Regions from separate parts of the Paenibacillus thiaminolyticus genome, predicted to be linked through region 3. Evidence: riboswitches for the same ligand, from Rfam matches in the RefSeq annotation. Region 3 holds a riboswitch; each other region holds the start of a gene.

Region 1 (8,021 bases), 480 kb from region 3:
CGGCGCCACCCCAACCTTCCCGCAAGGCCGCCTGTCCCTTGCTTGCAGCGATGTCGGGCTTCCTCATCTTGGCGGCCAGCATACGTTCCCCTTCATATTGAGTACGATCCGCCATGAAGAACAGATCGATACGATCCATCCTCCGCAGCAGGCCATTGACTGCGGAGCCGTGCCAGAGCTCCTGGAGCCGGGTCTGCTTGGAATGGCCCAGTACGAGCCGGGTCACCCGCCGCTCGGCCGCATAGCGGATAAGCGCGTCCGGTAAGAAGCGGCGGGAAGGAAGCGGACGCTCCTCGAATCGTCCGCCTACCTTCTCCGTCAGCTTCCGCATCGAGCGCCGGAAGGCGCGCTCCTCCCGGGACAGCTTCTTCCCCGGCCGAATGAATGCGGCGGCCAGCATATCGCCATTAAGCCGCCTGGATATCTGCTGGCCGCGGCGAATATAGAGGGAGCCGTTCCAGTGATACTGCACGGCGACGAGGATGCGCTCTGCCGAACCGGCCGGGCCGTCCATCCCCTTCGCTTCCCGGCGCTGCGCGAGCGAAGCGTGCGCGTCCTTGGCGACCAGCCGCAGCGCAAGCTCCCGCAGCAGCGCCACCTGATCGCGCTGGAATGCGGGGGCGCCCGCAAGCGCCGCTCCTTCCCTGCTTACGCCCTCGGCCGCCGCCAAGCGGGCCATCATCGTCTCCGGAGTGACGTCGATGAGCCTCACTTCGTCGGCTAGCGCGAGCACGTCGGCGCTTACCGCGGCTTCGCCCGCAAAGCCCGACAAGGCCTGGGCCTCCTCATTCGCCCCGTCCAGCTCATAGACATTCACCGTCGTAATGATGCTGATGCCATGGGCGAGCAGACAGCGAATATCATCAAGCCGCGATCAGCGCCGCGCCTCCGGGCGGTTGCGGTGGGCTAAGCCGTCAACAAGCAGGACGTCCGGATTGCGGGCCAGGATCGCCTCCACATCGAGATCCTGCTGGCCCGCATTCCCTGGAGGCCACGGAATGCCGGGAATGGATTCAAGCTCCGCTCCCGATTCCGCCAGGCCCGCCGGGTATAAGCCCGCGCCCAATCCTGAGCCGCCCGCGATCGCCACATTGACGCCCTGGCGCTTCAGCAGCTGCCCTTCCTGCAGCAGCTCATACGTCTTACCGCAGCCATCGACCGGGCCGATATACAGCTTCAAGCTGCCGTGCCTCCGATTCTGGAGCGGCAATAATCGTTCATCCGGCGCCTGCCGCCGTTGTTCTTCCACGCGTGATCCCCCCTTTGGGAAAGCCCTGCTTCTGATTGGGCGAAGGCGATAAGCGTACCGGCAACAGAGCAGCGCCGCTCCGTTACCGGTCCAGCAGCGCCCGGAGATCCAGGTTCAGGGCCAGTACATTAACCCGCGGCTCGCCGAAGAGCCCGAGATCGCGCCCTTCCGTATGCTCGCCAACCAGCTTCTCCAGCTCCGCCGGCGCGATTCCGGTCAAGCCGCTGATGCGCGGAATCTGAACCCGTGCCGTCTCCGGCGTAATATGCGGGTCCAGGCCCGAAGCGGAGTTGGTGACCAGATCGATCGGAAGCTGAGCGGCCGGATCAGCCGGATTGCCGCGCTCCCAGTCGCGGACGGATGCCTTCATCCGTTCCAGCAGCTCCGGATTGGACGGAGCATAGTTATTCGAGCCGGACGCTTCCGCCTGATAGGCGATGCTCGATATCCGGCCATGGAAATAGCGCGGATCGTCGTACGGCTGGCCAATCAGCTCGGAGCCGATGACGGCTCCGCTGCTGTCACGGATAAGACTTCCATTGGCGCGCTCCGGCACCAAGGCCTGCAGCAGTCCGGTGCAGGCGAGCGGATAGAGAATGCCGCACAGCACGATGAAGACGAGACTGAGCCGCGCTATGCTAAGGACAGCCGATACGCCGCTTCGGGCATCTTGCTCCTGTGGCGCCTGTACAGAATGGTTCATCATAATTTTTCACTCTTCCTTCCCGACTCGGTTATACCCAGAGATGAACGACCAGATCGATTAATTTGATGCCGATGAATGGCGCGGCGACGCCGCCGAGGCCATAGATGAGCAGATTGCGGCTGAGCAGCCGTCCGGAGCTCACCGGACGATAGGAGACGCCCTTCATCGCCAGCGGAATCAGCAGCGGAATAATAACGGCATTAAATAGTAATGCCGATAATATGGCCGACATGGGCGAACCGAGGCCCATCACATTCAGCGCCCTCATCTCGGGAATCGCGACCATGAACATGGCGGGGATAATCGCGAAATACTTCGCGATATCGTTCGCGATGCTGAAGGTGGTCAGCGCGCCCCGTGTCATGAGCAATTGCTTGCCGATCCCTACCACTTCGATGATCTTCGAAGGATCGGAATCGAGATCGATCATATTGGCCGCTTCCTTCGCGGCGATCGTGCCGCTGTTCATCGCCAGCCCCACATCGGCCTGGGCCAAAGCCGGCGCGTCATTCGTACCGTCCCCGGTCATGGCGACCAGCTTGCCTGCCGCCTGCTCCCGGCGGATGACGGCGATCTTGTCCTCCGGCTTGCTCTCCGCGATGTAGTCGTCCACGCCGGCTTCGGCGGCGATGGTCGCGGCGGTCAGCGGGTTGTCGCCCGTGCACATGATCGTCTTGATACCCATCTTGCGAAGCTGCTCGAAGCGTTCGCGCATGCCCGGCTTCACCATATCCTTCAAATAAATCAGTCCGGCAATCCGCCCGTCTACCGTGACCGCGAGCGGGGTGCCGCCCTGTGAGGCAATCCGGTTCCCCTGCTCGTCCAGATCCGCAGGGATCGTCCCGCCTTGGGCGGCCGCCCATTTTTTGATTGCATCAACGGCTCCTTTACGCACTTGGCGCCCGTCCTTCAGATCGACGCCGCTCATGCGGGTCTCCGCTCTGAATTCAATCCACTCCCCGCCCTCCGCAAGGGCAGGATCGAACGTAAGATTTTCCTTCTTCATCAACTCCAGCACGGAGCGGCCTTCAGGCGTATCATCGTTCAGGGAGCTAATCGCGGCCCATTCGGCCACGGTGCGCAGCTGTTCATTCCCGACAGGCACGAACTCGCTGGCCATCCGGTTGCCGAAGGTGATCGTTCCGGTCTTGTCGAGGATCATTGTGTTGATATCCCCTGCGGCCTCCACCGCTTTCCCGGACATCGCCAGCACATTGTACTGCGTCACCCGGTCCATGCCGGCTACCCCGATGGCAGACAGCAGCCCGCCGATCGTCGTCGGAATCAGACAGACGAGAAGCGCAATGAGAACCGCCGCATCGAGCTGAATATTCAGGTAGGCCGCCATCGGGGCCAGAGTGACAACCACAATCAGGAAAATAAGCGTCAAGCTGATCAGCAGCGTATTGAGCGCGATCTCATTCGGCGTCTTCTGCCGCTTCGCTCCTTCAACGAGCGAGATCATCCGATCCAGGAACGTATCCCCCGGATCGCTCGTGATTCGTACCTTGATGGCGTCGCTGACAACGCGCGTGCCGCCGGTCACCGAGCTGAAATCACCGCCCGCTTCCTTGATTACGGGAGCCGATTCCCCCGTAATCGCGGATTCGTCCACAGACGCGAGACCCTCGATAACTTCTCCGTCACCGGGAATCACGTCCCCTTGCGAGACGAGGACGATATCGCCCTTGCGCAGCTCCGATGCGGCCACCATAGCAACTCCGTCTCCCGTAACCTTGTTCGCCACAATGCCCACCTTCGATTTTTTCAGAGCGCCCGCCTGGGCCTTGCCCCGCCCTTCCGCCAACGCCTCTGCGGCATTGGCGAACAGCAGCGTGAACAGCAGAATCAGGAACACGGCCAGATTGAAGCCCATAGTTTCCTTCGTGCCGAAATAGCCCGGGAACAAGAGCATCAGCAGGACAACGAAGGTGCCGGCCTCGACGACGAACAAGACGGGATTTCTCATCATCGTCACCGGATTCAGCTTCCGAAGGCTGTCCTTCCCTGCCTGCTTGACGATTTCCTTCGTCAGCATGCGCTTGCGATTTGTCGTATTCATTTCCGATTCACCTCACAGATTCCGGAGCGTCAGATGCTCCGCGATAGGACCAAGCACGGCAGCCGGAAGGAACGTAAGTGCCCCGATAATAAGCACCGTTCCGACCAAAATACCGACGAAAAGCTTATTATCGGTCCGGAACGTGCCGGTCGTCTCGGGAACGGGCTGCTTGCGGAGCAGCGATCCGGCCACGGCAAGCAGAGCGATCATCGAGATATAGCGTCCCAGCAGCATGACGAGTCCGGTCGACAGATTCCAGAACGGCGTGTTATCCCCCAGCCCTTCGAAGCCCGAACCATTATTGGCGGCGGAGGACGTATACTCGTACAGCACCTGGGTAATGCCGTGGAAGCCCGGATTCGTAATGGCCCCTCGGCCCAGATCGGTAACGAACGCAATCGCGGTCGGCGCCAATATGATCAGCGGATGCGCCAGGATGGCAATCGCAATCAGCTTCATTTCCTTCGCTTCGATCTTCCGTCCCAGAAATTCGGGAGTGCGCCCGACCATCAGTCCGGCGAGGAACACCGCCAGGATCGCATACATCAGCATGTTCACCAGCCCGACGCCGTCCCCGCCGAAGACGCAGTTCAGCATCATCTGCGCGAGCGGCACCAATCCGCCCAGCGGGGTCAGCGTGTCGTGCATATTGTTGACCGAACCAGTCGTCGCGGCAGTTGTTACCGTCGTGAACAGCGCGGACTGGGCGATGCCGAAGCGTACCTCCTTGCCTTCCATATTGCCCTGGGACGCATCCACCCCGAGCGCGCTCCATGCGGGATTGCCCGCGCTCTCGGCATAGTAGGCCAGGCTCAGGAACAGCAGGAACAGAATGGACATCGCGCTAAAAATAACCCATCCCTGCTTCCGGTTCGACGCGAAGCGGCCGAATGTATACGTAAGCGCGGCCGGAATGCACCACATCATCAGAATCTCGAGCACGTTCGTCAGCGGAGACGGATTCTCGAACGGATGCGATGAGTTGACGCCGAAGAAGCCGCCGCCGTTCGTCCCGAGATGCTTGATGGACACAAGCGATGCGACCGGGCCCGCAGCGATATGCTGCGTCCCGCCCTGCAGCGTCTCCGCTTCCGTCACCGGAGCCAGCGTCTGCGGCACCTTGAGCGCCCCCAGCACGAGCGCCATCACGATGGCGAGCGGCAGGAGAAGGCGCGTGTGCGCCTTGACGAAATCGGTAAAAAAGTTGCCGATAGCCCGGCCCGTCAAGCCGCGCATGAACGCGATTGCCACCGTCAATCCGGTTGCGGCGGAAGTGAACATCATCATCGTAATGACCGCCATTTGCGAGAAATACGACAATCCCGTCTCGCCGCTATAATGCTGCAGATTCGTGTTGGTCATGAAGCTGATGACCGTATTGAACGCCAGCGTGTGCTCTATTCGATCCGTTCCGTTCGGATTGAGCGGCAGCAGATGCTGGAGCCGCAATATAACGTAGCTAACCGCGACGAGCATCAGATTCGTGGCGAGCAGGCTGAACATATATTTTTTCCAACTCATATCCGGACGGCGGGCAAGCCCGCCCAATCTGTAAATCGCGTTCTCCACCGGTCCGAACAGCCGGTCCGTGCGATTGGGCTCATTGGAGAACACATGGTATATATAAGTGCCAAGCGGCTTCACCAGCAATAACAGCGCCAGCAGCACGACGGCGATTTGCAGCCAGTCCATAGAGGTTGCCTCCCTTATTTCCTTCTACTGCCTCAGAATTTCTCCGGATGAACCAGAGCGTAGCCTAAATATAAGAAGAGAAAGACAGTAACCATCCCGATAACGATCATCCTCGCTCTCCTCCTTCATCCACGACCCGCCCGCACCAGGCCAAGAAGCCATAGAACAGGGCGAATGCCGCAGCAATGAGCACAGCCATAACGAGATCGGACATGCGGATACCTCCTTAGGAATGAGCGGCCAGATCGTCCGTTACCAGGAACGAATAATTCCGGCTCGCTGTATAAATGACATAGTTGGCGCCCAAGCCGCGGTAGACGAGCCGCGGATTTGGATGTTCCGTAATAACATAAATCGGCTTCGACGTCCAGATCCGGCAGATTTGCAGGTACCGGCAGCACAGATTCAAGCTTCGTTCGAACAAAAAGATTTTGCCGACGGCCAGCTGCGGGATGACCCATGTTTTCTCATCGGCCGTATGAAGCATAATGAGATGGCGAGCGCCCAGAGCGCGCATCCGCTTCAGCTCCGCACGGTTGTTCGCCAGGGCGGCGAAGGGAATGTCCTTCTCCGCCAGCAGCTTGACGAACGCTTCGCCTGCGGCATTCGCCGCAGACACCAATACGACTTCCTGTTGACCCATTTCTTCTCTCCTCCGATTCTTCGTCCGGAGACAGCAACAAAAAAAGAAGCCGGCAACAAGAGGAACTCTTCTCGCGGCTTCCAGGCACAGCAAAAATAACCGTGTCTTTCACGACGTTCGTTGCCTCTCTCGGTACGCTTACGAGGTTAGCTGTCGGATTCGGGCGAGAGAGTCGCCCTACCTCGGGACATGGCGCATCATTCGCGCCGCCGCATGCCCCGGGATTCACCCCATGAATGTGCCCAGACATCCGGTTGGTTCCCCCGCTCCCTGCCGTGCAGGGATTCAGCGATACAGACAATCATGTGCAATTGGCATAAAAAAGACCGCAGAGGACCCCCCCTGCGGCCGCAATGGTCACAAGTTCATCATCCTCTCCCTCATGAGCGCAGCAGCCGCGGATCGCGGAATGCCGCACTCAACAACGCTTACGAGGTTAGCTGTCGGATTCGGGCGGTGAGAGTCGCCCTACCTGAGTGATGCGGCCCTAGGCGCCGCGCTCAGGATTCACCCCATGTGCCGCTGATCGACTCTCACACCGATCAGGCGTCACCGTTGGTTCCCCCGCTTTCCTTGCGGAAACTCAGCGATTGTGAAATGAAAATATTTGAAATTTATGAATCGTATATTACGCTTGCCTCTACACTTTGTAAAGGAGGCGGAAAGGCAGAAAAATTCCTTTTTAGCAAGAGTAGAGGAAGCGGCAGCGGTTACAGAAGCAGCTTTCTTTACCGGGCTCGCTGTAGCTCGCGTTTTCACTGTTATCCTGGTTCAGCGGGAGAACGTCCTCTTTTCGCGGAAAAAACGGGCTTCGTCGAACTGGTCCCGGCTCCCGAAATGCACAAAAAAACCGTCTCCTTGTCAATGGTTGCGGCGATGCCTCCATTTGACCCAGAAACGGTTACTTTATGTGCTGGAGCGGTCTTTCCGTCCGTCTATTCAAGCCTGGACGACAAACGAAAATCCTTCGATCTCCTCGGCCGCCTCTTCGAATAGATCGAGCAGCTTCCGGCCGTATTCGCCCAATTTTTGCTCGCTTGTCTCATAGTCCAGCCAGGTGACCGTAAGCGGCAGCTCGACATATCCGGCAAGACAATCCCATAGCGCGTCCAGGTTGCGGCCGTAATGCTCCGGCAATTCGAGCGCTTCCTGCAGGAATGTATGCAGTTGCTCCTTGCTCTCGATGGAGCTTCCCTCTACGACTACGTTACGCACGGGCTCCCCCCTTTCTCAATCTATCGGTTCGAACGTCTCATAATGATCTTCGGTCTTATAGATCAGCCCGTCGTTGGAAAATACAATTCTGTCCTTCCCCCGATGGCCCTCCGTATAGTTGATATCCGCTTCATACCAGATTCTGCCCTTTTGCTTGGGCAGCTTCCCTTCACGGTTGCGGAATATGTCGCCGCCGATGCTTTTACCTGGCGCAACCTCGTGCAGATTGCCTTGGCGGGCATCCCAGCCCAGCCTCTTGGCTTCCTCCTTCGTGATGAAATTATCCGGCAATTGCTGGTGTGACTTAATATAGTTCGCAACCTCTTCGAAGCCGGTCAGCTCCTGCTTGCCCGAATCCGGAATCGCGGATGGCTTGCTGTCCAGACCGCAGCCCGCTAGCAGCAGCAAGCTCAATAGAAAGACCAGCACTGATTTGATGACTTTCAACAATGTC
Region 2 (8,021 bases), 1.2 Mb from region 3:
GCCATGCGGGCTGCCGCCTCCATCATTCCTAGCGGTCCGCATACAAAGATATTGTCGTATTTCTTCATATCGACATCAAGCAGCAGATTCGCATCGACCCGGACGACAAGCTCACTCGCATAGGGAGCAAATGCTTCCGTCATATAGGACGCTCCCCGAAATCCGAGATAAATATCCGGCTTGTCCAATTGTCTCGCCGTGTACAGAAGGGGCGCAATGCCGATGCCTCCGCCGACTAGCGCGGTCTTCCCGTCAACTTCCGGGAACCCGTTGCCGAACGGCCCCTCCAACTGAATCGAATCGCCAGGGCGAAGACTTGCGAATCGGGCTGTTCCTTCGCCTCCGACTTTGTACAGAAACTGGATGGAGTCCGGCTCCAAATTGTAGATACTGATCGGACGGGACAGAACCGGATAATGGGTCCATGCCCTTAACATATAGAATTGCCCCATCCGGCCTTCAAAAGTGCCCTCTACTGTCATGAGATAAACATCTTGAGCTATCTGATTGTTGGTAAGAATCTTATGCACGTGTCTGCTCCTTTGTTCACCTTTAGCAATTCTACTATGCCTGTAACGGCGCCATTCATCTGTGATGCAGGTCACGTTGGGCATAAATCCCCCTGACAAAGGACATAACAAGAAGACAGGTGGAATCGGGAAAGGAGGAAGATTATTGCGCACAAAACAGATATGCTGTCTGCTGGTGTGCCTGGTAGGAGTAACCGGCTGCTTTCCGCGTTCGCATCAGGCTGCTCCGGATCCGCAGCTGAACACGTTGGACACGAACCAGCCATCAGCGGAGTTAACATCGCGACAGCCGCCCCATGAAGCGGTGGAACGACCTGAGACCGGCAAGGGCACGATATCCTTCGTCCTGGAGGACAAACCGCATCCGCTGCCGCATCAGCCCCTGCCCTTGCCCAAGTTCCACTTGACGACGAAGGACCCGGCCCACACGGAATCCGTCAATGAAGGCGTCCGTTCTGACACCATGGGACGGAAGGCCGTGGAAAAGAAATCCGTCATGAAGCCAAAGGAGCCGCGGAGCCCGGAGCCAGCCCAGTCTGCATCTCAGAATACGAAATCCGGAATAAGCCAGCGCAATTTGAGCTTGGCTCAGCTTAGAATGAAATACCCGCACATTTTCAAGCTTCATGGATCCAAGCGCGGACTCCGCCGAGTCGCCCTTACCTTCGATGATGTTCCCGATAACCGAATAACCCCGCTTGTACTGGATATTTTGCGGGAACATAACATTCGTGCGACCTTCTTTCTCGTCGGCTCTCGGGCGAAAGCCCATCCCGAGTTGGTTCGGCGCATTGTCCGGGAAGGCCATATTATCGGCAATCATTCTTACAGCCATCCGTTAATGACGAAGCTGACGCTGCCTGCCTTCGAGCAGCAAGTGAAGGATGCGGAACGGGCAATTGAAGAAATTATCGGTTACAAGCCAAGGTTCTATCGCCCTCCCTTCGGAGAGATCAATGAAGAGCAATTGAAATGGGCCGGGGATCACGGCTATCTCGTCGTCAATTGGGACGTCGATTCCAACGACTGGCGGGGCTTGAACGCTAAGGAAGTATACAATAACGTAATGAGCGCGGTCAGGCCCGGTTCAATCGTGCTTCATCATGCCGGAGGAAGCAAGCAGAATGGTTACTTGCAGGGAACACTCAAAGCCCTACCGTCCATCATTAAGCAATTGAAGCAGCAGCGGTACCACTTTGTCACCGTGCCGGAGCTGCTCCAGGACCGCAAGGACAAAAAAGACAATTGAAACTGTCTTACACGCAAAACAACCCCTGCCGCTATGGACAGGGGTTGAACCTATACTGATATCAATTAAGACATAATGTACACTTCAACATTTTGAATGCCGAAGGTACTGCCGATCTGCTTGCTCACCGGAACGAAAATATCAATCTTGTTGCCATTGATGGCACCGCCGATATCGCGGGCTTCCGCGATGAATCCGCCTTGCGGCAGATGCTTGAACTGATAACCGGTGATGAACAGCTTCGTTCCCAATGGTATGGCCTTCGGGTCGACGGCTACTGTCCCCAGCTTCAATGGGTTGCCGAAGTAATCGACAGCGCCCCATTTTCCGTTTTCACTCGCATGGGCCGTATACGCGGTGGCCTTCATGTTCACTTTCTTTTTATATGTCATCTCCTTGCCGGAGACCGTAATTACGTTCTTCTTCGCCGTTGCCGCAACCGGCTTCGCTTTCTCCTCGGTCTGCGGCTTCGATGCCGGCTTCGCTTTCTCCTCGGTTTGCGGTTTCGCTTTCTCCTCCGTCTGCGGCATCGCTGCCGGCGCAGCGGCCTCTTTCGCAGCTTTTGCTGGCTTGTCCTCAGATGCTTCAGCCTTGTCCGCTGCCGATGCGTCCTTATCCCTATCGGCTTCAATCAATTCCGCGTTCTCTGATTCCACCGCCAGACCTTGCAGGGTCTTTTTCGGAAGCTCCAGCTTCAGCCCTCCATAGATATTTAAAGGATCGATGTTGGCGTTCGCCTTCATCAATTCATCCAGATCAATCTGATGCTTCTTCGCAAGCGTATAGAAGGTATCTCCTTCCTGAGCAGTGTAGGGCTCGGCATAAACTGGCATCATTTGAAATACCAGATTCAATCCCAGCAGTGCCGTTGTAAGCTTTAATATCGTTTTTTTCCGCATATAGTATATGTTCCCCCTTAAGATAGCCTGCGAGGTTAGTTGTCGGATTCGGGTCAAGGAGTACCCTACATGCCGGCGATTCGCCAGCTCTGATTCACCCCAAGGCGCTCATCCCGTTATGAATGAACACCGGTCAATCATCCCCCGTACTATGTTCGGCTCGAATTGCATCATATCACAATTTTGTAACCTATGCGCAGTCAGTTAATGGTAAATACGAAATAAAATGCCTCTTAATCCTGTAAAATGGGCCGAAATAACGTATGAAATCGCTTTATCCAGTCCCCAAAGCATTAGGTATGTAACAAAATTGTAACCAGCGACTCCTACTATATCATAGATTACAAATTTGTAAACAGTTTGGACTCTTCCTATTATTGGACATGTCCAAACTACTGGTATCATGCAACTCTGAGCAATATCCCCGTCTGTCAGGGAGCTTGTTGCCTTTGGGGCACTAACCCTGTCGGTCAGGTGTCTCACTGCCTTTTCGTCACTATCCCCATCCGTCAGGTGTCTTGCTGCCTTTTGGTCAATATCCCTGTCCGTCAGGTGTTTTGTTGCCTTTCGGTCACTTTCCCTATCCTTCAGGTGGCTCCCGCTTTTGGAGCTGTCGGGGATATTGCTTATAAGGGGCAAGGGGCAGCTTTATGTTTCAGAGGTGAAAAGCGGATAAGTACGGGGCTTCTTTTTCGCATAGTAAGGAACGCACGTCAACAGTCGGCAGCAGAAACAGAACCAGCCGGGATTCCCGGCTGGTTGCGGCCTCGGAGCGGTAAATCAATAACCGTCTCCATCGATTTATAATTGTGTCCGTCGAATTCGTTTAGAGAACTTGTCCAAGGAATTCTTGCGTGCGGGGGTGCTGGGGCGCCGAGAACAATTGCTGCGGCGGTCCCTGCTCGACGATATGCCCGCCATCCATGAACACGATGCGATCTCCGACTTCGCGCGCAAAACCCATCTCATGCGTTACGATCACCATCGTCATACCGTCTCGGGCGAGCGACTTCATTACTTCCAGCACTTCACCGACCATCTCGGGATCCAGGGCGGATGTCGGCTCGTCGAACAGCATGACATGCGGCTCCATCGCCAGCGCCCGCGCAATCGCAATCCGCTGCTTCTGTCCGCCGGACAGCTGGTCAGGGTAAGCGGATGCCTTGTCGGCCAATCCGACCTTCTTCAAGAGCTCCATTGCGATCGCCTCCGCTTCCGCCTTGCTTCTCCCTTTTACTTTAATCGGGGCCAGCGTAATGTTGTCCATTACCGACATATGAGGGAACAGGTTGAAGGATTGAAAGACCATGCCCATTTTGGCTCGCGTCGCGTTAATATCATGCTTTTTGTCGTTGATTTTCATGCCTTCGAACAAAATATCGCCTGCCGTCGGCGTCTCCAACAGATTAAGACAGCGCAGGAAGGTGCTCTTGCCCGAGCCGCTCGGACCGATCACAACGACGACTTCCCCTTGCTCGATCTTCATGTTCAGGCCGTTCAAAATGTTCAGCTCTCCGTACGATTTATGCAGGTCACGAATTTCGATCATTCTTCAACTTCCTTTCCAGCAGACCGATTGCCTTCGACAGCGGAATCGTCAGCACGAGGTACATCATGGCCGCTCCAAGTAACGGCCCCATAGCCGTATACGTCTTGCTGCGGATAATATCCGTCTGGAACATAATGTCCGCGATTCCGATCAGACTGACAATCGAGCTCTCCTTGATAATGGTGACGAACTCGTTCCCAATTGCGGGAATAACCGTACGGAATGCCTGCGGTAAAATAATATATCTCATCGTCATGCCCTTGGACATGCCAAGCGAACGTGCGGCTTCCGCCTGCCCCTTATCGACCGCCTGAATACCCGATCGGAAAATTTCCGCCAAGTAAGCCGAGCTGTTAATCGATACGGCAATTGCGCCGGAAGTGAACTTGCTGAATTCGATGCCGAACTGAGCCAGTCCGAAATGAATAATAAACAATTGCACCAGCAGCGGAGTGCCGCGAAGAAGCTCAATATAGACGACTGCGAACCAGTTCAACGGCTTGAACGGCCCGATCCGCATCAATACAATAATTATGCCAAGCACGAAGCCGGCGAGCACCGCCACCAGCGATAGCAGCACCGTAATTTGGGCTCCGGACAAATAATCCCATTTATAGTCCCATAGCATAGAGAGCCAGTCCAACAACAGCCTCTTCCCCTTTCCAATCTCTGCCTGTCATGTAATAGAACGAAAAAGAGCGGCTTACGCCGCCTCTTTTTCCCCGTGTGAATCGGGCCTTATTGCTCTTCCGCCATCTGGGTCGCCTTCGTAATGAACTCGTCCAGCTTGCCCTCCGATTTCAGGCGGGCAATCGTCTTGTTCGCAGCTTCGACCATCTTCGGACTGCCTTTGCGGAAGCCGATGACATAGCCATCGCTCGCCGGCTGCAGCACCGCATCCGACATCTCCAGTTCAGGACGGTTCGAGGCATAAGCCTTCGCGACCGGCTTCTCAACGATGACCGCTTCTACCCGGTTCGACTCGAGCGCCAAGACGAGATCACTTACCTTGGCAAGCAATTCAGGCTGCGCTTCCGGAATCTGTGAAATGACATTCTCGAAAGTCGAGCCTTTCTGAATCCCGATCTTCATCCCTTTCAAATCTTCCGGCGTCTTGTACTTGTCCTTGTCCGCGGCACGCACGATGACACCTGCCTCAGCCAGGTAGTATGGATCGGAGAAGTCTACCGCCTTGGCCCGATCCGGAGTTGGATCCATACCGGAGATAACCATGTCCAGCTTGTCCGTATTTAAAGCTCCGATTAGCGATTCGAACTTCATATCTTCAACCTTTAATTCAACGCCCAGATCCTTCGCAATCTCGTTCGCCAAGTCGATGTCGAAGCCGACAATTTCATCCTTGCCGTTTATCGTCTTGTGGAATTCGAATGGAGGATAATCGGCGCTGACGCCGACGACGAGCGTCTTCTTGCTCATAATATTGTCGTAACTATCTCCTTTGGCTCCGCAGCCAACCAGAATGGCCATTAATAGCGAACATACCGCTACGATCTTCATTGTTCTCACTATACTTCATCCCCACTTCTCTGATTATCCTTCCTTCCCATGATAGGAGGATTTCGGTCGTTCCCAATTATACATGATGATGTATAGATATACAATGGTTCAGAACAAAAAAAGATGCTGGAATAGCTGATTTTACGGGGGAATTCACCAATTAAAGAAATAAATGCCGATCAATTGTGCAGGGAACTGATTTATTACTAAAATGTGCAAATTTTCGGTTTTTCATCCAAATACCTGAGTAAAACCGGCAAATTCATATTTATTCTTCAATTCTGCTATTGACATCCTATTTTTGGCACAAATTCAATAGGCAAGCGTCCGTTTTCTCAGGCTAGAAAAGCATCATCCTTTCCTGTGCCATTTTCGATCTATTTCTTGGAATATTCAACCTATTCCGAAGCTTATGCGGCCGAACGACTTAATATGTATAATTATGTATATAATTACGCATACAACGGCAGGAAGAACATGTCTTTGAACACGAGCTTCCCGCCGTTCAACTTCACGGAGCAGGATCTGAGATCTCCGGAATAAGTGGGAAACGGATATGTATAAGTGTTTTGCCCGGATCGGAAGAGATCTCCATGCTTCCCTGATGGCGATCTACGATTCGGAAGCAGATGGACAGCCCCAAGCCGGTTCCGCCCGCTTTCGTCGTCAGGAAGGGAGTCCCCGCCGACTGCAAAACCGTCGCGTCAAAGCCAGGCCCTTCATCTTCGACCTCAAGATGTATCGCATGGTCATCATGCCAGGTCCGAACCGTCAGCGTCTGATTCGCTTCCATCGCCTCCAGCCCGTTGCGAATCAGATTATGCAGCAGCTGGCGAATTTCTTTTTCATCCATCTCGAAATCAGGCACCGGATTCAGCTCAAGCCGAATCTCCTGACAATCTGTTGTCGCGGACGCTTGCACGAGCGGATAAATATGACTGATAACATCGTTCAATGATTGCTTGCGGAATTCGACGACTTTGTGCTGCGCCAACGTCAAGTATTCCGTAATGATGGAGTTCGCACGCTCGATTTCTTCCATCATCGTGTCGAAATAAACATGCTCCTTCACATGCTCCGGCTTGCTGCGGAGCAGCTGCAGAAATCCTTTGACCGTCGTCAACGGATTGCGTATCTCATGGCTGATGGCCGCCGCCATCTCACCCACAACCTTCAAGGCGCCCATTCGCTTCAACTCCTGCTCGAGCTGTACTTGCTTGTGGAGCGAATCGGTCACCCGGTTCATATGCTCGCCAAGCAACCGGAATTCATTATGCTGATCGTGCTCCACCCGCACATTATAATCCCCCTTGGCAAGTCGGGACGAGGCATCGACCAGACTGCGCAAAGGCCGGTGAATGAGGCGGCGGATCCACATATGCAAAAGCAGTGCGACGACAACTGCAGCCAACGTAAAGGTGCAGAACGTCACCCAAGTGACGTGATAAAGAACGGAGTCGATAACCGTTGCCGGGAGCATAATCATCGCAATCCAGTCCGTCTCTTTCAAGCCAACTGTATACACGATCATTTTACGATCCTGATACCTTGTCATCGATGACGTCTCGGCGGTCTGATCGATATCTTTTTTGACCTGCTCGAATATTGGAATCAGATCTTCATCGAAATCCCGGTACAGATTGGCGAAGATGCTATGCTGTTCGTCCGGGTCATAGAGCAGATCTCCGTCTCTCGTAACGAGCAAGGTCTTGCTGTCCGGATGGAAGCTGAGGCTAGATCCGACCTGCTGCAAATCATTGTAATGGATATCGATGCCGGCCACACCCACCAGCAGCCCCTCCTGATCGTAGACCGGCGTACTGATAGACAGCAGGGGCTGATGTGTAAACGGATCAATAAAAGGGGCGGTAATATGCGTACCGCCGCTCTTCGCGGCCCCATGATAGTAATCGAAGCGCGAATCGCTCTCATAGACGTGCGACGATGCATCTAACTCCTGACCGCTCTTTATTTGGAGAGGCATTCCATTCTCATCATAACCATACCAGACGAAGTACTGTCCCTGGTTACGATAGGTCGACTGTGCTGTGAACCAATAGCCATTGACGAATTGGTTGGGACTTCCTGCGAAGAGCCTCGTCGCGCTCCTGACGTCGGAAGACACGTCATCCGACAGCCGGTAAAGCTCGCGGATAATGCGAGAAAACGTTTCCACCGATTTCTTGTGATGAAGGAGTGCCGAATCCACCTCATTCGCAGCCAGCTTCACCTGATTCAAATAATTCTCTGTCATATTCCGCTGAATGATCGATTGT
Region 3 (8,021 bases):
TACCAGATTCCCGGCGGCCGAGGAGCTTCTTCAGCCGCCCGTAGAGGAATATTGGCGGACCATCGAGATCGGGCCGGAGCATCGATGTGAAGTATATACAATTGCCACGTATGATCCTATTGCCCAGGTTCAGCATTACACGACGATCCGGCGTTTTATCGAAGGGGAGGAGCTGCGTGAAGAACGCAAAACAACGATAGATCTGCGTTATACGTATCCGCAGGAACTGGCCCGCACGCTGGAAGTGAACGGCTTTGAACTGCTTCATTTGTATGGAGGCTGGTCCGGCGCATCCTTACATCCTTCCTTTCCTTCGATGGTGGCGGTGTGCCGGAGAATATAAGGGGGCGAGCGTATATCATATCCGCTCCCCGCATTTTTCGATGGAAGGAGACTCGCGCCGCTCCTTGGTCATGCTGGATGATGAATGGTATATCAGCATCCGGTTACTCCCGGATTACGTCTCGTGCCGGGATTACAGGTATACATTCCGGTTCCCGGGAAGGGATGATACCGTGTTGAGCAGTTCCGGGCACTACTTGCCTGGAATCAGTATGTTCGATCTGGATGACACGGCCTTCGTCCGGCTATCTGCTCTCGATTACGCGCTCCGGTTCGATGAGAATGTCGCGTATATTGTGGAATTAGCTTCGAAGCCGATGTGACCTGAAAAGGAGGAAGCGATGTCTTATATTAGAGGCTTGAATCATTTCTGTTTTTCTGTATCGGATCTGGAGGCTTCGATCGCGTTCTATCGCGATATTCTGGAAGGCAAGCTGCTAGCCGTCGGGAGACGGCTGGCTTATTTCGACTGCCACGGCTTGTGGATTGCACTGAATCAGGAGGAGGTAGACCGTTCCCGGCAGCCGGTTACCTACACGCACATCGCGTTCAGCATCGATGAGGAGGATTATGAGGCGGTGCGCCAGAAGCTGCTTGCTTACGGAGTCATGGTGCTTGCTGGACGGGAACGGTCACAAGAGGATAAGCAGTCGATTTATTTTCTCGATCCTGATAATCACTGCTTCGAGTTCCATACGGGGACGCTTGGCGATCGGCTGCAATATTACCGTGCCAGCAAGCCGCATATTCAATTTTTTGATTCATAGACAGAAGAATGGAGGGCAGAGGCACAATGCAACAACCGCATATTGTTCCCTATTCCGAAGTCTGGAAAGCCGATGTGGAGCGGCTATGCGCCAGAATCTGGGGACCGGAACGGCAGCAGTACCGGTATGGGGGATCTGTAGAGTTGGACGCGGGAGGCACGAAGGAGCCCTCATCGTATGTAGCGCTGCTTGGCGATCAAGTGCTTGGATTTTGCACCATGTGGCGCAATCTGTTCCACCCGATGGCATTGTATTTCACCGTCGCTGTACGGCCCGGCTGGGAGAGAAGAGGGATTGGAGGGCGGCTGCCAGATCATCTTGAACAAGACAGGGAGGAGAAAAGTTATGAAACCGACAACCATTTATCTCGTGCGCCACGGCCAGACGGAATGGAACCTGGAGCATCGAATGCAGGGGCATCAGGATTCTCCCTTGACCGAGCTGGGTGTCCGCCAAGCGGTCTGGCTGGGTGAGGCGCTGCGGCATGAGACTATCGATGCGATATATGCGAGTCCCAGCGGAAGGGCGTACCGGACCGCCGAGTTGATACGGAGGGAGCGCGATGTTCCGGTTCAGCGCTGCGACGAACTGAAGGAGATTCATCTTGGCGTATGGGAAGGACAGACGCAGGCGTCAGTGCAGGAGCGGGATCCGGATCAGTACGATCTGTTTTGGAAAAACCCGGGCCAATTCAGGATTGAAGGCGGCGAGACATTCCATGAAGTTCGGGAGCGGGCTTTAGGGCGGCTATTGACCATTGTGCGTGACCATCCGGGCCAATCGGTCTTGATAGTGACTCATACGGTCGTGGTGAAGCTATTGATGGCTTACGCGGAGAACCGCCCTCTTCATCTGCTGTGGGAGCTTCCCTACATTCATCCGGCATGCCTATGCAAGCTGCATTTCAAGGACGGGGAAGCCAGCATTCTACTGCATGGCGACACTTCTCATTACCAGGAAGCCCGCGAGGCGGAAGCCTGGTAATCGCATGTGCGCAAGCATTCGTGAAGAAGTCTCAACGGTACACCAGAATGTACAGCAGTAAGGATGTGAGCAGGCTCGGTGTGCCTAGCAGCCATAGCGTGGCGACGAAGCCTGCGCCTTGACTGGCGTTGTGCTCCCTGTTGTACTCTGGTTGTCTAAAACCGTCGGACATCATGCCGGCGAACCCGCACAGCCCGAGACCAATCCAACCCGTAATGTTGAATAATTGATATAGATCATCCTCAATGAGTGAATACAATCCGGCCGCGGCGACGATCAGCACTCCCAAAATAATTCGAATAATCATAGGCACCTCTATATCATCTTATTCGAAGAACCGAATTTTACTATAATACATTTTGGCGGTATTTGGTAGATCAGTGATGGTGAAGGATGGATAGTTTTTATAACAACGAGGGTGTTATCTGAATGCTCGCAGATCGCGGAGCAGCGTGATTCTCGGGATGCAGAGGCTCGGGAAATGCGGCGCTAGTAAACTTTTTTAGGTGTCAAAAAGGTTACAAAGAGGTAACAAAATCTTAATCTAGTGCCATATATTATAGCATGATCTCTCCTACTATTCGTGTTACGATGTGTACGAAATCGAATCAAGCCGAAGCTCGGAAGAGCGCGGGGGAACCAACTTCTGGGGTGAAGGCGCAGATTTGCGTCAGGGGTGACCTCTTTGACCCGAACCCGACAGCTAACCTCGTAGGCTGCAAAGGGAGAGATGCAATTTATGAAGAATACACTCAAAAAAGTCGCAGTAACCAGTGCCATTGCGCTAGCTCCGGTCCTGGTGGCCGGTTCCGCCTTCGCAGCGCCGCAGACAGATGCGGTGCAGGCGCAAAGCCCGAATTGCTATATGGTCAAAGTTAATGGTGTCAATGCGAAGGCCATCATTCCGGATCCGGCGAAGTCCGCGGATTGGCAATCTTGGTTGGACAACCTGATGAAGGAATGGAATAACCAAGCCAATAACGGCAGCCAGCAGCCGACGGATAAAGATCCAGGCAGCGTGGTCAACAAGCCGGAATCCAAGCCAGCGCCTGCTCCTGCTGAACCGAAGCCGGCTCAGCCAGCGCCAAGCACGGGTAATGGCTCGGCAACGGAGAAGTCCGACTTCGCGAATCAAGTGGTGGATCTGGTCAACAAGGAACGGGCCAAAGCCGGCCTGAATCCCCTTAAATCGGACGAGAAACTGACGAAGGTAGCGATGATTAAGGCGCAAGATATGTATGACAACAACTATTTTGACCATCAATCGCCGACGCTTGGTTCGCCGTTCGATCTGATGAGAGCGCAGGACGTTCAATACCGCACGGCTGGCGAGAACATTGCCAAAGGCCAGCGTACGCCTGAAGAAGTTATGAACGCTTGGATGAACAGCCAAGGTCATCGCCAAAACATTTTGAATTCTAATTATACAGCGATTGGGGTCGCGTACTACAATGGCGTATGGGTTCAAGAGTTTACCGGCTAACAAGAAAATAGCGCAAAGCTGCAGCGGCACCGGGAGAAGGTGCCGCTTTTGTCGCGTTCCGGTTGACGCTGGCTCTGAAAGGGCATTATATTCTTGATTACTGCAACTTCCGATGCCTGCAGATCGTCAGGTAAAATATAGGAGGATGCGTTCATGCATTCATTCCGATATTCGCGAAGGGAGTAGATTGAGATGAAGAAGTTAAGTACGCTTGCCCTTGGGTTGTTCATTGCCGGCATGATGGTCCTTCCGGCAGGAACACACGCTGAACCCCGGACGATTGAGCCCGACAACATAGAAGCAGCGATCAACGAGCTGAGCCGGGCTGATCTGGCGGTCCTGCTGACCGAACTCTTCGGTCTGGATACGAAAAAGACGAGCACGTCATTCGCGGATGCGGCCGATCACTGGGCCACGGCGCAAGGGGCCATTCCCGCCGTCATCGAGGCGGGGCTTATGAAGGGAACGGACGCCACTCATTTCCAGCCGGATCGAAGCGTAACCTATCAGGAGCTGATCGCTGCGCTCGTACGGGGATACCAGCTTGACGAGATTGCCGTGCCGGCGTTCGATCAGGCGGAGTCATCGCCGTACAAGAGCTCGGCCTGGGCGGACCGCTATATTCATGCGGCCGTATCCCTGTCGCTCGTGACAGGGGAGCTTGACTTCCGAGAGCCGATCTCGGAGCTAGCGGCCAAGAAGCTGGCGAAGCAGTTCCAGCAGGCGGTCCAGCTTCCGCAGCTGGAGTCCAAGCTGGAGGTCGGCCGCAGCAAGCAAGGTGAGGCGCTGCTGACGTTCACCGTAACCAATGTATCGCATGAAGAGATGGTTCTTCTGTTCGGCTCCTCGCAGCGCTATGATGTGAAGGTAACCGACTCGGCGGGCAGACTGGTGTATCAGGCCTCGAAGGACAAAGTTTATTTAACCGTATTGGGAGAGGAGACGGTCCTTCCCGGGAAATCGTTGACATACCGTGAGCCTGTGAATCTGAAGCCAGGTCAAACCTATACGGTCGAGTTCTGGCTGGTGACCGAACAAAAAGCGTACTTGAAGCAGGAAATCCAATTCTAAAAGCAGAAACGCGGACTTAGGCCTTCTAACCGGACATCCGGCATGAAGGCTTTTTGTCGTCAACTGAGCGGAACGGATAGAAGCATATTGCCGCCTTCAGGACTTGCTTTTACAATAAGATCAGATAAAATAAAACTTTGTCCATACAAGGCATACGATGGAGATCTGTCCATATGGATAGGATAGAAGGAAGGAGGGAGGGCCATGGCTTTTGGCGCCCGGGTGTTAAAGACGGGGATCGCCGTAACGCTCGCCTTATACATCAGTCAATATTTTCAATTCAAAACGCCGGTAATTGCCGCAGTAGCGGCCATCTTCGCCATGCAGCCGTCCATCTACCGGTCATGGCGTTATTTTCTCGATCAACTGCAGACGAATACATTGGGGGCCGCGATTGCCCTCCTGGCAGGGATGGCGTTCTCGAACGAGCCGATTGCGGTCGGGATTGTATGTATCGTGGTTATCATTATCTGTCTTAAGATGAAGATGGAGGAGACGGTAGGGCTGACGCTGGTTACCGTCATCTCGGTCATGGAAGCATCGGGGCAATGGGACTTCGCGCTTGGGCGGTTCGCGCTGACGCTGACTGGTATCGGTTCGGCATTTTTAATCAATATTTTGTTCTTTCCGCCGAATCCGCAGGCGCAATTTATCGGGCAGATTCAGAATGTATTCAGCCGGATGTCGCTTCTGCTGCGCACCGCCATCTCGGATGAGATGAAGGAGAGCGCGTTCCGCGTCGAGAAGCAGGGGCTGGAGGATTCCTTAAAATCGATCTCGGACAAATACAAGCTCTTCGAGGAGGAGACGAAGAAGCTGAAGCGGGCCAAATACCGGCATACCCGCCGCATCGTCGTGTACAAGCAGCTATTGAACACGCTGCGCAAAGGCATCGAGGTGCTGAACATCATCGAGGAGCATTATTTCCAGTCGGCCCGGACGAAGGAATCCGATCTGTTCTTCGATCGCCATCTGGAGCTGCTCATTAAGTGCCATGAGCATGTCCTGCTCAAGTTCGAGGACAAGGTCAAGCCCGATAGCGGCGAGATTGCCAATCTGGAGCGGGAGAACGAGCGCTTCATGACCGAGGCGCTGCAGTACGGCGAGGATGGGCCGGAAGGAGTGCTGCGGTTGTCGATCGTGGCTGCGTCCTTATATGAATACGGCCACCAGATCAGCAGACTTGACCGTCTGGTCGGACATGTAGATAAAGAAGAAGATAAAGGACTGCTGCAAAGCTTGCTGTAGTCCTCCGCTTGAATTACTTTGCAAGAGCCGCGAATGCGGTTCTTTTTTTATGGCGTAAGCATCCGGGAAGCTATCGAGGAGCCTTTTGACTTGAGCGGGCTTATTGAGGTAGAATGTTAACGACCCTATAGTCATATTGAGAACCTATTGGTACTGATCTGGCGGGGTACGGTGGACTCACGCTAGCCCAGGCATCGAATTAACAGAAGGACAGACGAGAGAATAGAGGAGGACGAGAGAGATGTCGCAAGCAAGGCGGAAGTTCAACGGACCATTGTTCATCTTGATGATGAACATGTTCGTGACAATGGTAGGAATGGGGTTGATCATCCCGATATTGCCTTCTTTTTTGCAGGAATTCGGCGGCGGAGGGCAGGCGATGGGCTACCTGGTTGCCGCTTTTGGGTTGACCCAATTCCTGTTCTCCCCGATTGCAGGGGAATGGTCGGATAAATACGGCCGCAAAATATTGATTGTAAGCGGGGTCGGCATATTCGCTTTGTCGCAAATTGTGTTCGCCTTCGCGGATCAGATGTGGATGCTGTATCTGTCCCGGCTTCTCGGCGGCTTGGGGGCGGCCTTGTTAACCTCGCCTATGATGGCGTATATTGCCGATATTACGACCGAGGATGAACGGGCCAAGGGGATGGGACTGTTCGGCGCCTCCATGACGCTGGGGGTGGTCATCGGTCCGGGCATCGGGGGACTGCTCGCGGAATACGGCATTCGCGTTCCCTTCTACTTCGCCGCCGGGTTAGCCGTAGCCGGAACGCTGCTTTCTCTGCTATTTCTGCCCGAGACGCTGCCTCCGGAGAAGCGGAGCGCGATACAGGCGAGCAAGAACGGGCCGCGGCCGACTATGGTGCAGCAGTTTCTGGCTTCTTTTAAGGCGCCGTATTTTGTGCTGCTTGCGCTTGTTTTTACGATGTCATTCGGCCTGCAAAATTTCGAATCGATATTCGGATTGTATTTCGACGGCAAGCTCGGATTCACTCCGAAGCAAATCTCACTTATTATTACGTTCGGGGCCCTGATTGGGGTTATCGTGCAGGCGGTTCTGATCGATAGGCTGCTGCGCCGCTTCGGCGAGAAGAAGGTGCTGCATGCTTCCTTCATCCTGGCCGGCGCGTCGATGGTGTTGACGCTCTTTGTCCGGCAGTTCGGAGCGATTTTTGCCGTAACGCTGCTGTTCTTTGCCGCCACCGCGATCATTCGGCCGGCACTGAACACATTGCTGTCCAAAATGGCAGGCAACGAACAAGGCTTTGTCGCCGGCATGAATACGGCGTATATGAGTCTGGGCAATATTATCGGGCCGTCGATTGCCGGGATTTTGTATGATGTGAATACCAATATTCCTTATTTGTTCGGAGCCGCGATTTTATTGCTCAGCACGCTGATTCTCGCCAGCTGGAAGCGTACCGGGAAGGAGGAGGTTCAATCCTCGACGGCGTCTATGTGAGGGGGCCGATTGCAAGCGGGGGACTTTTTCGTTAAGATAAGTCCTATTCGCATGCGCGGAACAGTAATTAAGGGGGCATCAATAGTCATGGAGGATCGTTCGGCGGATAAAAAGAAGCATATTTTGCAGTCAGCGATGAAGCTGTTTGCTACGCAAGGCTACGTGCAGACGACGATGCAGGAGATAGCCCAATATTGCAAAATGTCGAAGGGCAGCGTATATCAGCATTATGCGTCCAAAGAAGAACTATTGCTGAACATATTCAAATATTATTACAGGCTGCTCTATGATCGGATGCAAATCATTGAACGGGATCCGTTATTGACGCCCCGTGAACGGATGAAGAAGAAGATCGAAGTTCATATGGTGATGTGGTCCGAATATCCCGAGTTCACGACGATGCAAATGCGGGAAAATGCCGGGTTCGCCAATAAAGAGATCCATCAATTTTTGCAGCAGGTCAGTCTTGATAATACCCGGAGCATCATGAATGATTTGGCGGACATGTACGGGAGCGCCATCTCGCCTTACAAGCTCGATTTGACCTTGCAGTTGCATGGAATCATTTCCACCTATTTAAATGGTTTACTGCTGGAAGAGGTTACCGTGAAGTTGGATCGGCTCATTGATTACGCGCTTGATCTGGTCGATCTGAACGCGCAAA
Region 4 (8,021 bases), 1.1 Mb from region 3:
GAAAATATAGAGCTGGGCAAAATTATCGCCGGGAAATTGAACGAGGCGACTGCTCCGACTGCGCTCATGCTGCCATTGAAGGGCGTATCCGGGCTGGATGTGGAAGGACAGCCATTCTACGGGCCGGAAGAGGATCAGGCCTTGTTCGATACGCTGAGACAGGAAATCGACCGCAATGCCATAGAACTCATCGAACTCGATTCGGACATCAATGACAAGAGCTTTGCACTGGCCGCAGCCCGGAAGTTAGTCGAACTGATGCGGAAGCGCACACAAGAGGAGGATGCAAAATGAAACAAACTCGACAGGAAATCATCAGTCAACTGAAAGCGCAAGTAGCCAATGGCGACATGATCTTGGGCGCCGGAGCAGGAACGGGGATTTCCGCCAAGAGCGGCGAAGCGGGCGGAGTTGATTTGATTATCATTTACAACTCGGGAAGATATAGAATGGCCGGCCGGGGCTCTCTCGCGGGATTGATGCCTTACGGGGACGCCAACCAAATCGTCGTCGATATGGGGGCGGAAGTACTGCCGGTCGTGAAGCGCGCTCCGGTGCTGGCGGGAGTATGCGGTACAGACCCGTTCCGCATCATGGATGTGTTCCTGAAGCAGTTGAAGGAGCAAGGCTTCGCAGGCGTGCAGAACTTCCCGACCGTGGGCCTGATCGACGGCGTCTTCCGGGCGAATCTGGAAGAGACGGGCATGGGCTATGATTTGGAAGTGGACATGATTCGCAAGGCTCATGAGCTTGATCTGCTTACGACGCCGTATGTGTTCGACGAGGAGCAGGCGATGAAGATGGCCAAGGCAGGCGCGGATATTTTGGTTGCGCATATGGGCTTGACGACCAAAGGGACGATTGGCGCGAAGACTGCTCTCTCGCTTGACGATTGCGCCAAGAAAGTCCAAGCCATCGCTGACGCAGGCCGTGCGGTGAATCCGGATATTTTGGTCATCTGCCACGGCGGTCCGATTGCGGAGCCGGAGGATGCCCGCTATATTTTCGAGCATACGACGGGCATCGACGGATTTTTCGGCGCTTCCAGCATCGAGCGGTTCGCGGCCGAGGTTGGCATCCGCCAGCAAGCCGAAGCGTTCAAAAATGTAAAATTGAAATCGTAAATAAAGAAAAACAGCATTGCTGGGCTTGTCCCGCGACGCCTGTTATAAATAAGACGTGTACGGGTTAACCGCCGCTTGGCAGGGTCAACCCGCGCACGTCTTTTTTCATGGCAGCCTTGCGCTATACCGATGGAGATACCTCACGCTGTACACGATCAACATCGGCAGCGCCAGATAGAATACGCCAAGTCCGAGGCCGGACGCTGTGCCCTCCAGCAGATAAGAGATGCTCATCAGCACGTTGTCGAGCATGAGATGGGCGAACATGGCCGTCCAGAAGCCATGGCGCAGCATAATGGCGAGGAACAGGAGGCCGATTATGAGCAGCTCCACCGGTCGCGAATAGTACGGGTAAATCGGATAAGTCACATGGCCGAAGGCCCAGATCAAGGTCGGAATGACCCCGGCTGCCCAAGGGTTCCGAATCCAGCGGTTCAGCAGGCCGGTCCCGAACCAGCGGAATACGCCTTCCTCTGAAATCGCCGCCATCCAGGCGAGGAGCGGATAGAGGGCTGGCGCGGTCAGATTGAGCGGAGACATGGAGGCATCGGTGGCCGACCAGGCGCCGAAGCCGGTCTCCAGCGTCAGGAAGATGACGCTCTGTACCCCGAGCAGTACGCCCGCATACAGCGTTCCGAGGCGGAATGACCCGGTCAAGACCGTGCCGAATGACCGATCGCGCCATGTCGGCAGCAGCTCGCTTCGTCCTGACTGTCTCCAGAAATAAGAGCCCGACACCAGCGAAAAATAAAGGAACAGCCCTTGCGTAACCGTAATGGCCCCTTGCAGCACGAGGGCCACATTCAGATTCAGCTCCGTACGGGGCACTCCGAACTGCAGGACGACCAAGCCGGGCATCATATTCCACATATGGAGCATGGAGATGGCGCATGACAGGAGCGACAGAGCGATTAAGGTGCCTGAGCCGAAGCGGATCCGCCGCCGGTAATAAATGCAAGCCCACAGCGCAAGCATACTGAGTCCCATCGACATCCACCGGTAGCCGATACGATAGAGGGAACCGGCGGTCTCGGTCTGCTTCACATCAATGTCCTTGTAATCGGACGGAATGCTCCAGACGGGATGCAGCGCCACGACGCGATCTAAGCGCATGCGAACGACTAGTTCGAGCCGGGCAGCCCCGATCTCGCCCTGCTTGACGGAGTAACGCAGTTCATCCGCCTTAGACAAATGATCATCCTGCAGTTCCAGCTTGGATACGTCCCAGCCGAGCGCGTTCAGCTCGCGGTCGGCAATTGGCCGCGCCTTCTCAACGGCGAGCGCGGGGGCCTCCGATTGTGGACTCTCTGGAATGGCGGCTAATTCATACCCCACGATGCTGCCGCTTGTCATATGTACATCAACCTTCAAAATGTCGTTCCCATCGGGTGTCGTGACACCGAGCAGGACTTGATAAATATCTATCGGGGCCTGGCTGTCCCATGGAGCATAGCTGGCGGCCAGCCTCTCCCGGTTCATATATCCCGACATTAGTCTGTCGGTCTGGTAGACGACCGTCGGCTCCTGTTCCGACAGCATGATGCGGCTTCTCCTCGGCTCGCGCTTCACAAATTCAACCGCCCGCTCGGCAGCCTGCCGCTTCGTAAGAAGCGTTCGCTCCTGCTCTGGCCCGGTCCGGTTCGCTTCCTGAAGCGAGGGAATAACTATCTGCAGGAGCACAAACACTATAAATCCAATGATCGAAGCCAGCCATAAACGTTTCGTTACATGATGGAACACAGGCATAGAGCTACCTCCGTTATCGATTCCGGTGCTTTTCATTATTGTATCCACTCCATTGGCGTAAAGTCCAGGCATGAAAATTATGGAATAAACCAGCTACACGCTGAAATAGAAAGCGCGAAAGACACAGTGAGAGATTAGGATAGGATGTAAGCGCTATTTAAAGTCTTTTTCCTATATTTTTTGTTTATTTTGTGCCTGCATCGACTTTGTGCCCCTGTCATGAAACGTATATAATCTCGTTATGAATTGAATACGGCCGAATTTCGTGAATTACGAAAGCGGGGGACCCGATCATTGGGGTGAATTTTGCGCCGATCCGCATTATGGATCTTGGCAAATAGGGCGGCCTGGACGCGCCCGAATCCGTCAGCTAACCTCGTAGGCATTGAACGTCAGGATACCAGCGTTAGCATTGGAGTTCCAGTGCTTTTTTTCGTGCTGAAAATGAGGTGATTTCGTTGAAATCAATTAAAAAAGCATCCCGGTGGAAGCTCACCCCGCCGCGAATTCTGGTGACGGGGTTCGGGACGATTATTCTCATCGGGGCGCTGCTGCTGATGCTTCCGATAGCCAATTCAGATGGCCAGCCTCTCCCTTTCATCGATGCGCTGTTCACAGCCACGTCGGCAACTTGCGTAACGGGGCTTGTTGTGGTGGATACGGGCACGCATTTCACCTTGTTCGGGCAGATCGTCATTATTACGCTGATTCAGGTCGGCGGACTTGGCTTCATGACGATGGGGACGCTGTTCGCGCTTGCCTTCCGCAAGCGTATTTCGTTAAAAGAACGTCTCATTTTGCAGGAAGCGCTGAATCAAGGCAGCATGGAGGGCATCGTTCGCCTGATTCGCAAGGTGCTGCTGTACGCCTTCAGCATCGAAGGTGCAGCGGCGGTCCTGTTCACGCTGCGCTGGTCATTTGACCTGCCGTTCGGCAAGGCATTGTACTTTGGCATATTTCACGCGATATCGTTTTTCAATAACGCCGGCTTCGATCTGTTCGGCTCCGTATCGGGACCGTTCAGCAGCCTGACCCGGTATGTCGGCGACCCGATCGTGAATACCGTCTCGATGCTGCTGATCGTGCTGGGCGGACTCGGCTTTATCGTCCTGTCCGATGTAGCGGAATACCGGCGCACCCGCAGACTGGCGCTCCATTCCAAGGTCGTGCTGACGATGACGGGCTTGCTCATCGTATTGGGCGCCATCGTCATTTTCGTCTTCGAATTCACGAACCCGGCGACGCTGGGCAGTCTGAACGGCTGGCAGAAGATGTGGGCGGCATTCTTCCAATCGGTCAGCCCGCGTACAGCCGGAGCGAATACGGTCGATATCGGCACGATGCGGCAAGCAACGCAGTTCTTCATGGTCGTGCTGATGTTCATCGGCGCCTCTCCTGGCTCGACGGGCGGCGGAATCAAGACGACGACGTTCGCCATTCTTATCGGCGCCGTCATCACGATGATTCGGGGGAAGGAGGACATCGTAATCTTCCGTCATCGGCTGGGCAAAGACCGGATATTTAAGGCGGTCACGATAACATTGATGGCCTTGTTCATGGTGATCGGGGTAACGATGGTATTGTCCACGACCGAGGATCATCCATTTTTGATGATATTGTTCGAGACGACTTCGGCGTTCGGGACCGTCGGACTAACGGCGGGCCTGACGACCGATTTGACCGTAGTCGGCAAATTATTGATCTGCCTGATGATGTTCGCGGGGCGGCTGGGTCCGATTACGCTGGCCTATGCCTTAGGCCCAAAAAGCGAACGTGAGCTATTCAAGCACCCGGAAGGAAAAATTACGATCGGATAAAAGGCCGGCATTCCGGGATTACCATATAGAAGAAGAGTAATGGGCGAAGGAGCAATACGAACATGGAGTTACAGCAATTTGCAGTCGTGGGGATGGGCAGATTCGGTTCGAGTCTGGCGCAGGAGCTGGTCGAGCTCGGCCATCAGGTGCTGGGAATCGATAAGGATGAAGAGGTTGTCTCGGAGATGAACAACGTCTTGACGCATGCCGTCGTTGCCGATGCGGCGGATGAGGATGTTCTTCGTTCGCTCGGCATCCGGAATTTCGATTGCGCCATTGTCGCTATCGGGAATGATCTGCAGACGAGCGTTCTCGTCAGTATCCAGATGAAGGAGCTTGGGGTCAGAAAAGTGGTCGCCAAAGCCGTGTCCGAGCTGCACGGGCGCGTGTTGGAGCGGATTGGCGTCGATCGGGTCATCTATCCGGAAAGGGATATGGGGATCCGTGTGGCCCACCAACTGGTATCGCCGAACCTTCTGGATTATATCGAATTGTCCAAGGACTATACGATTGCGGAGCTGAGTGTTCCCGGCAATTTGCGCGGCAAGATGCTCAAGGATGTCAACCCGAGAGCCCGGTACGGCTGCAGCATCGTGGCGCTGCATAAGCCGAACGGCGTGATTATCGCTCCATCGGCCGAGGATGTCCTCCAGGACGATGATGTCATGGTCGTCATCGGAACGAATGCCCAGATCGATCAATTCGAGGATCAGATCGGGAAGCGCAGGTAGATGCAATAAAGCCCTCCAGGCCATTCCGGCGGAGGGCTTTGCTGCATGCATGCAGGGCGGGATTAGAACAGAATTTTGGCCATAATCAGTAAGAGCAGGAAATAGCCGCTTAGGCTGGCCAGCACATACACGAAGCGGTTATTCCGCGACACTTGGGCTTGCTCCAGCGACTCATAGATGGTCATCATGACCGATACGAGCCAGGCGAGGCCGGCGATGGAGAGCGCCAATAAATAGAATGACAGCAGCGAGATGATTCCGGCGACCGCATAGATAGGTCCGTAAGGCATCTGCATCGCCGCTAACTGGACGAAAAAGGTCTTGGCGTCGAGCTTCCGACCGCCTTTCCAGCGGTTCACGAAGTAGAGCGAGCCGAAGAGGGCGGCCAAGGCGACGAGATGGAGCAGCATCAGCTGCAGAAAATATGAAAACGGCGGAGCCGTGTTGCCAAGTCCGATCGGCAGGGGGCCGAACAGAAACTTCGCGAATTGGTCAATGAACAGATAGCCGAAGAGCGCAAATCCGATCGCAGACGCGGCAGCGCCGATCACGCCGTACCAATAATCGGCTCCCGTCGTCATATAGCTTGCCGCCTGAGGCTCCTTCATGAGGCGGACAACGCGTGCCATGTCGATATTCGGCCTGGATGTCTTCGGCGAGCCATAACCTGGATCCGTCGGCTGCACGGGTTCCTGCGTATGACGAACGGGAAACGGCTGCTCCGCCGCGGCGGCAGTCTCCCACCGATCCGGAGAGGACGCCTGGGTTTCATCTGCTGGGCGTCCCTCATGCACCCGGCACGTATGTACTTCGTGCTCTTGCAGCGGTTCGCCGCATCGATTGCATACTTTCATCTTCTCTACCTCCTAGATTTCCCCCATCATGCATGAACATATCGGGTCTCGTGTCTCTGTATATGTAACAGTATTAGATTCGACGCATCCTCTCCTATTCCTGCTTCGATTGCGCATTCCATCCGGAGGCGGCCCGGGCCGTCTCTTCGATGAACCGTCTTGCGGTCAGACTGAGGGCGGCTTGCTTCGCATAGACAAGCGACGTGATCCGCTCCGTCTGCACCAGCTCCTTCAGATGGATGGCGACGAGCCCGTTGTCGTCCAGCCATTCGGAGCGCAAGTACGATTTGGGGAGCAGCGCCGCAGCATGGCAGGGAGACAGCAGGCGGACGATCGCTTCGAAGGAGTCGATCTCCATCCGGATGTCGGGAACGATATGGTGGCGCCGGAACAGGTCGTCGATCAGCTTGCGGTACCAGGTGCCTTTAGAGAACAGCAGCATCGGGAGACCGTTCAGCCGGGCAATCGAACCCTGATCGCCGGAGGCCAGCTCATGCTCCCGCGGCATGACCAGTTCCAAATGATCGGAGAACAGGGGAAGACAGACGAGGCTCGGATCGCGGATCGCGTCGGCGACCAAGCCGACATCAACCTTTTGATCCCGGATGAAGGAAATGATCTCGTGCGTCTTGCCGGTTACGGTTTTCAATTGCGCTTCCGGATATTTTTCTACAAATAAAGAAACAAACAGCGGCAGCGTCGTCTGCAGCGTCGTCAAGCTCGCCCCGATCGTGACGGACGCATGGCCTTCGATCTTGTAATCCGCGATCGACTTCAAGAAATCAAGCTGCCGGTTGCGGATGTCGAGCGCGAACTCATACGTAATCTGTCCGACCCGGGTCAGCTCCAGCCGCTTGCCGTTCCGGATGAACAGATCGACGCCGAGTTCGCTCTCCAGCTTCGCGATTTGGCGGGAGAGGGCGGGCTGGGACAGGTTGAGCCGCTTGGATGCCTGATTCAAGGTTGATAATTCAACGACGGTAGCGAATGATTCCAGCAAATCGAGCACTGCGCTTCCTCCTTTTGCCATGTACTAAAAGGTTGCCATTTCAGATAAATGACTTTGATATGCGTAAAAGTTATTAAAATTATAAAAACATTGCAATACCATTATAAGAGAAAAAGAGGTAACATGAGAAGTGTCACAACTTAGTCACAAGTATGGAGAGCGGTTACATCGGCATCCCTCAAGAGATTCACCCGTATGTCATAATGTGGATCGCCTCCGATTTCGCAAAAATGACAAAATGTTGACGCTTTCGACAGGCACGGGTAAAATGAGGGTTGTTTCAATTACCAAAATCTACTGGTACGTACATGGAAAGGGGAAACGGCACGCTTATGAAACGAGGTTATTTTTACTCGCGGAAGTTGCATTCGCTTCTCGGGGTTATCCCGCTCGGCTTCTTTCTTGTGGAGCATATGCTGACCAACTTCGCGGCATTTGACGGCGGGAAGGAAGCGTTTCAGAGCAGCGTCAAGATGTTGAATGACCTGCCGCTCATTTTCTTTCTCGAGATGTTCGGCATCTGGCTTCCGCTTCTGTATCACGGAGTGTATGGTCTCTATATCGCCTATACCGCGAAGAACAACGTAGGGAACTTCAACTACGGGCGCAACGTGGCATTTCTATGGCAGCGGATTACGGGGGTCATCACGTTTATTTTCGTCACCTGGCATGTGTTCGAGACGCGCTTCCAGATTACACTCGGCAATGTGACGCATGAAGAGCTGGGCACTCATATGAAC

Evidence for each region. Region 3 has a riboswitch for cyclic di-AMP ahead of FLT43_RS28325 (CAP domain-containing protein). Riboswitches for the same ligand answer to the same signal wherever they lie in the genome.
Region 1: another riboswitch for cyclic di-AMP. It lies ahead of FLT43_RS01205 (hypothetical protein); the one in region 3 lies ahead of FLT43_RS28325 (CAP domain-containing protein).
Region 2: another riboswitch for cyclic di-AMP. It lies ahead of FLT43_RS04495 (3D domain-containing protein); the one in region 3 lies ahead of FLT43_RS28325 (CAP domain-containing protein).
Region 4: another riboswitch for cyclic di-AMP. It lies ahead of FLT43_RS23555 (TrkH family potassium uptake protein); the one in region 3 lies ahead of FLT43_RS28325 (CAP domain-containing protein).

What each region holds. Positions count from the first base shown of each region.
Region 1 covers NZ_CP041405.1:292,584-300,604, reverse strand. The annotation lists partial or broken gene FLT43_RS01230 (universal stress protein) at 1-1,249, opposite strand, end outside; gene kdpC (potassium-transporting ATPase subunit KdpC) at 1,332-1,952, opposite strand; gene kdpB (potassium-transporting ATPase subunit KdpB) at 1,984-4,017, opposite strand; gene kdpA (potassium-transporting ATPase subunit KdpA) at 4,030-5,709, opposite strand; gene FLT43_RS30730 (potassium-transporting ATPase subunit F) at 5,742-5,804, opposite strand; gene FLT43_RS01205 (hypothetical protein) at 5,936-6,352, opposite strand; cyclic di-AMP (ydaO/yuaA leader) riboswitch at 6,472-6,653, opposite strand; cyclic di-AMP (ydaO/yuaA leader) riboswitch at 6,763-6,951, opposite strand; gene FLT43_RS01200 (barstar family protein) at 7,292-7,567, opposite strand; gene FLT43_RS01195 (ribonuclease domain-containing protein) at 7,583-8,014, opposite strand.
Region 2 covers NZ_CP041405.1:998,005-1,006,025, forward strand. The annotation lists gene FLT43_RS04485 (dihydroorotate dehydrogenase electron transfer subunit) at 1-530, opposite strand, end outside; gene FLT43_RS04490 (polysaccharide deacetylase family protein) at 676-1,779, shown strand; gene FLT43_RS04495 (3D domain-containing protein) at 1,845-2,678, opposite strand; cyclic di-AMP (ydaO/yuaA leader) riboswitch at 2,688-2,849, opposite strand; gene FLT43_RS04500 (amino acid ABC transporter ATP-binding protein) at 3,505-4,227, opposite strand; gene FLT43_RS04505 (amino acid ABC transporter permease) at 4,211-4,873, opposite strand; gene FLT43_RS04510 (transporter substrate-binding domain-containing protein) at 4,966-5,745, opposite strand; gene FLT43_RS04515 (ATP-binding protein) at 6,257-8,021, opposite strand, start outside.
Region 3 covers NZ_CP041405.1:6,427,225-6,435,245, forward strand. The annotation lists gene FLT43_RS28295 (class I SAM-dependent methyltransferase) at 1-343, shown strand, start outside; gene FLT43_RS28300 (hypothetical protein) at 408-665, shown strand; gene fosB (metallothiol transferase FosB) at 684-1,109, shown strand; gene FLT43_RS30960 (GNAT family N-acetyltransferase) at 1,136-1,582, shown strand; gene FLT43_RS28315 (histidine phosphatase family protein) at 1,479-2,093, shown strand; gene FLT43_RS28320 (hypothetical protein) at 2,125-2,400, opposite strand; cyclic di-AMP (ydaO/yuaA leader) riboswitch at 2,695-2,826, shown strand; gene FLT43_RS28325 (CAP domain-containing protein) at 2,833-3,576, shown strand; gene FLT43_RS28330 (BsuPI-related putative proteinase inhibitor) at 3,769-4,647, shown strand; gene FLT43_RS28335 (FUSC family protein) at 4,852-5,895, shown strand; gene FLT43_RS28340 (MFS transporter) at 6,137-7,357, shown strand; gene FLT43_RS28345 (TetR/AcrR family transcriptional regulator) at 7,445-8,021, shown strand, end outside.
Region 4 covers NZ_CP041405.1:5,301,072-5,309,092, forward strand. The annotation lists gene FLT43_RS23540 (Tm-1-like ATP-binding domain-containing protein) at 1-294, shown strand, start outside; gene FLT43_RS23545 (phosphoenolpyruvate hydrolase family protein) at 291-1,124, shown strand; gene FLT43_RS23550 (CPBP family intramembrane glutamic endopeptidase) at 1,230-2,870, opposite strand; cyclic di-AMP (ydaO/yuaA leader) riboswitch at 3,115-3,270, shown strand; gene FLT43_RS23555 (TrkH family potassium uptake protein) at 3,329-4,687, shown strand; gene FLT43_RS23560 (potassium channel family protein) at 4,750-5,418, shown strand; gene FLT43_RS23565 (hypothetical protein) at 5,481-6,272, opposite strand; gene FLT43_RS23570 (LysR family transcriptional regulator) at 6,367-7,281, opposite strand; gene FLT43_RS23575 (succinate dehydrogenase cytochrome b558 subunit) at 7,614-8,021, shown strand, end outside.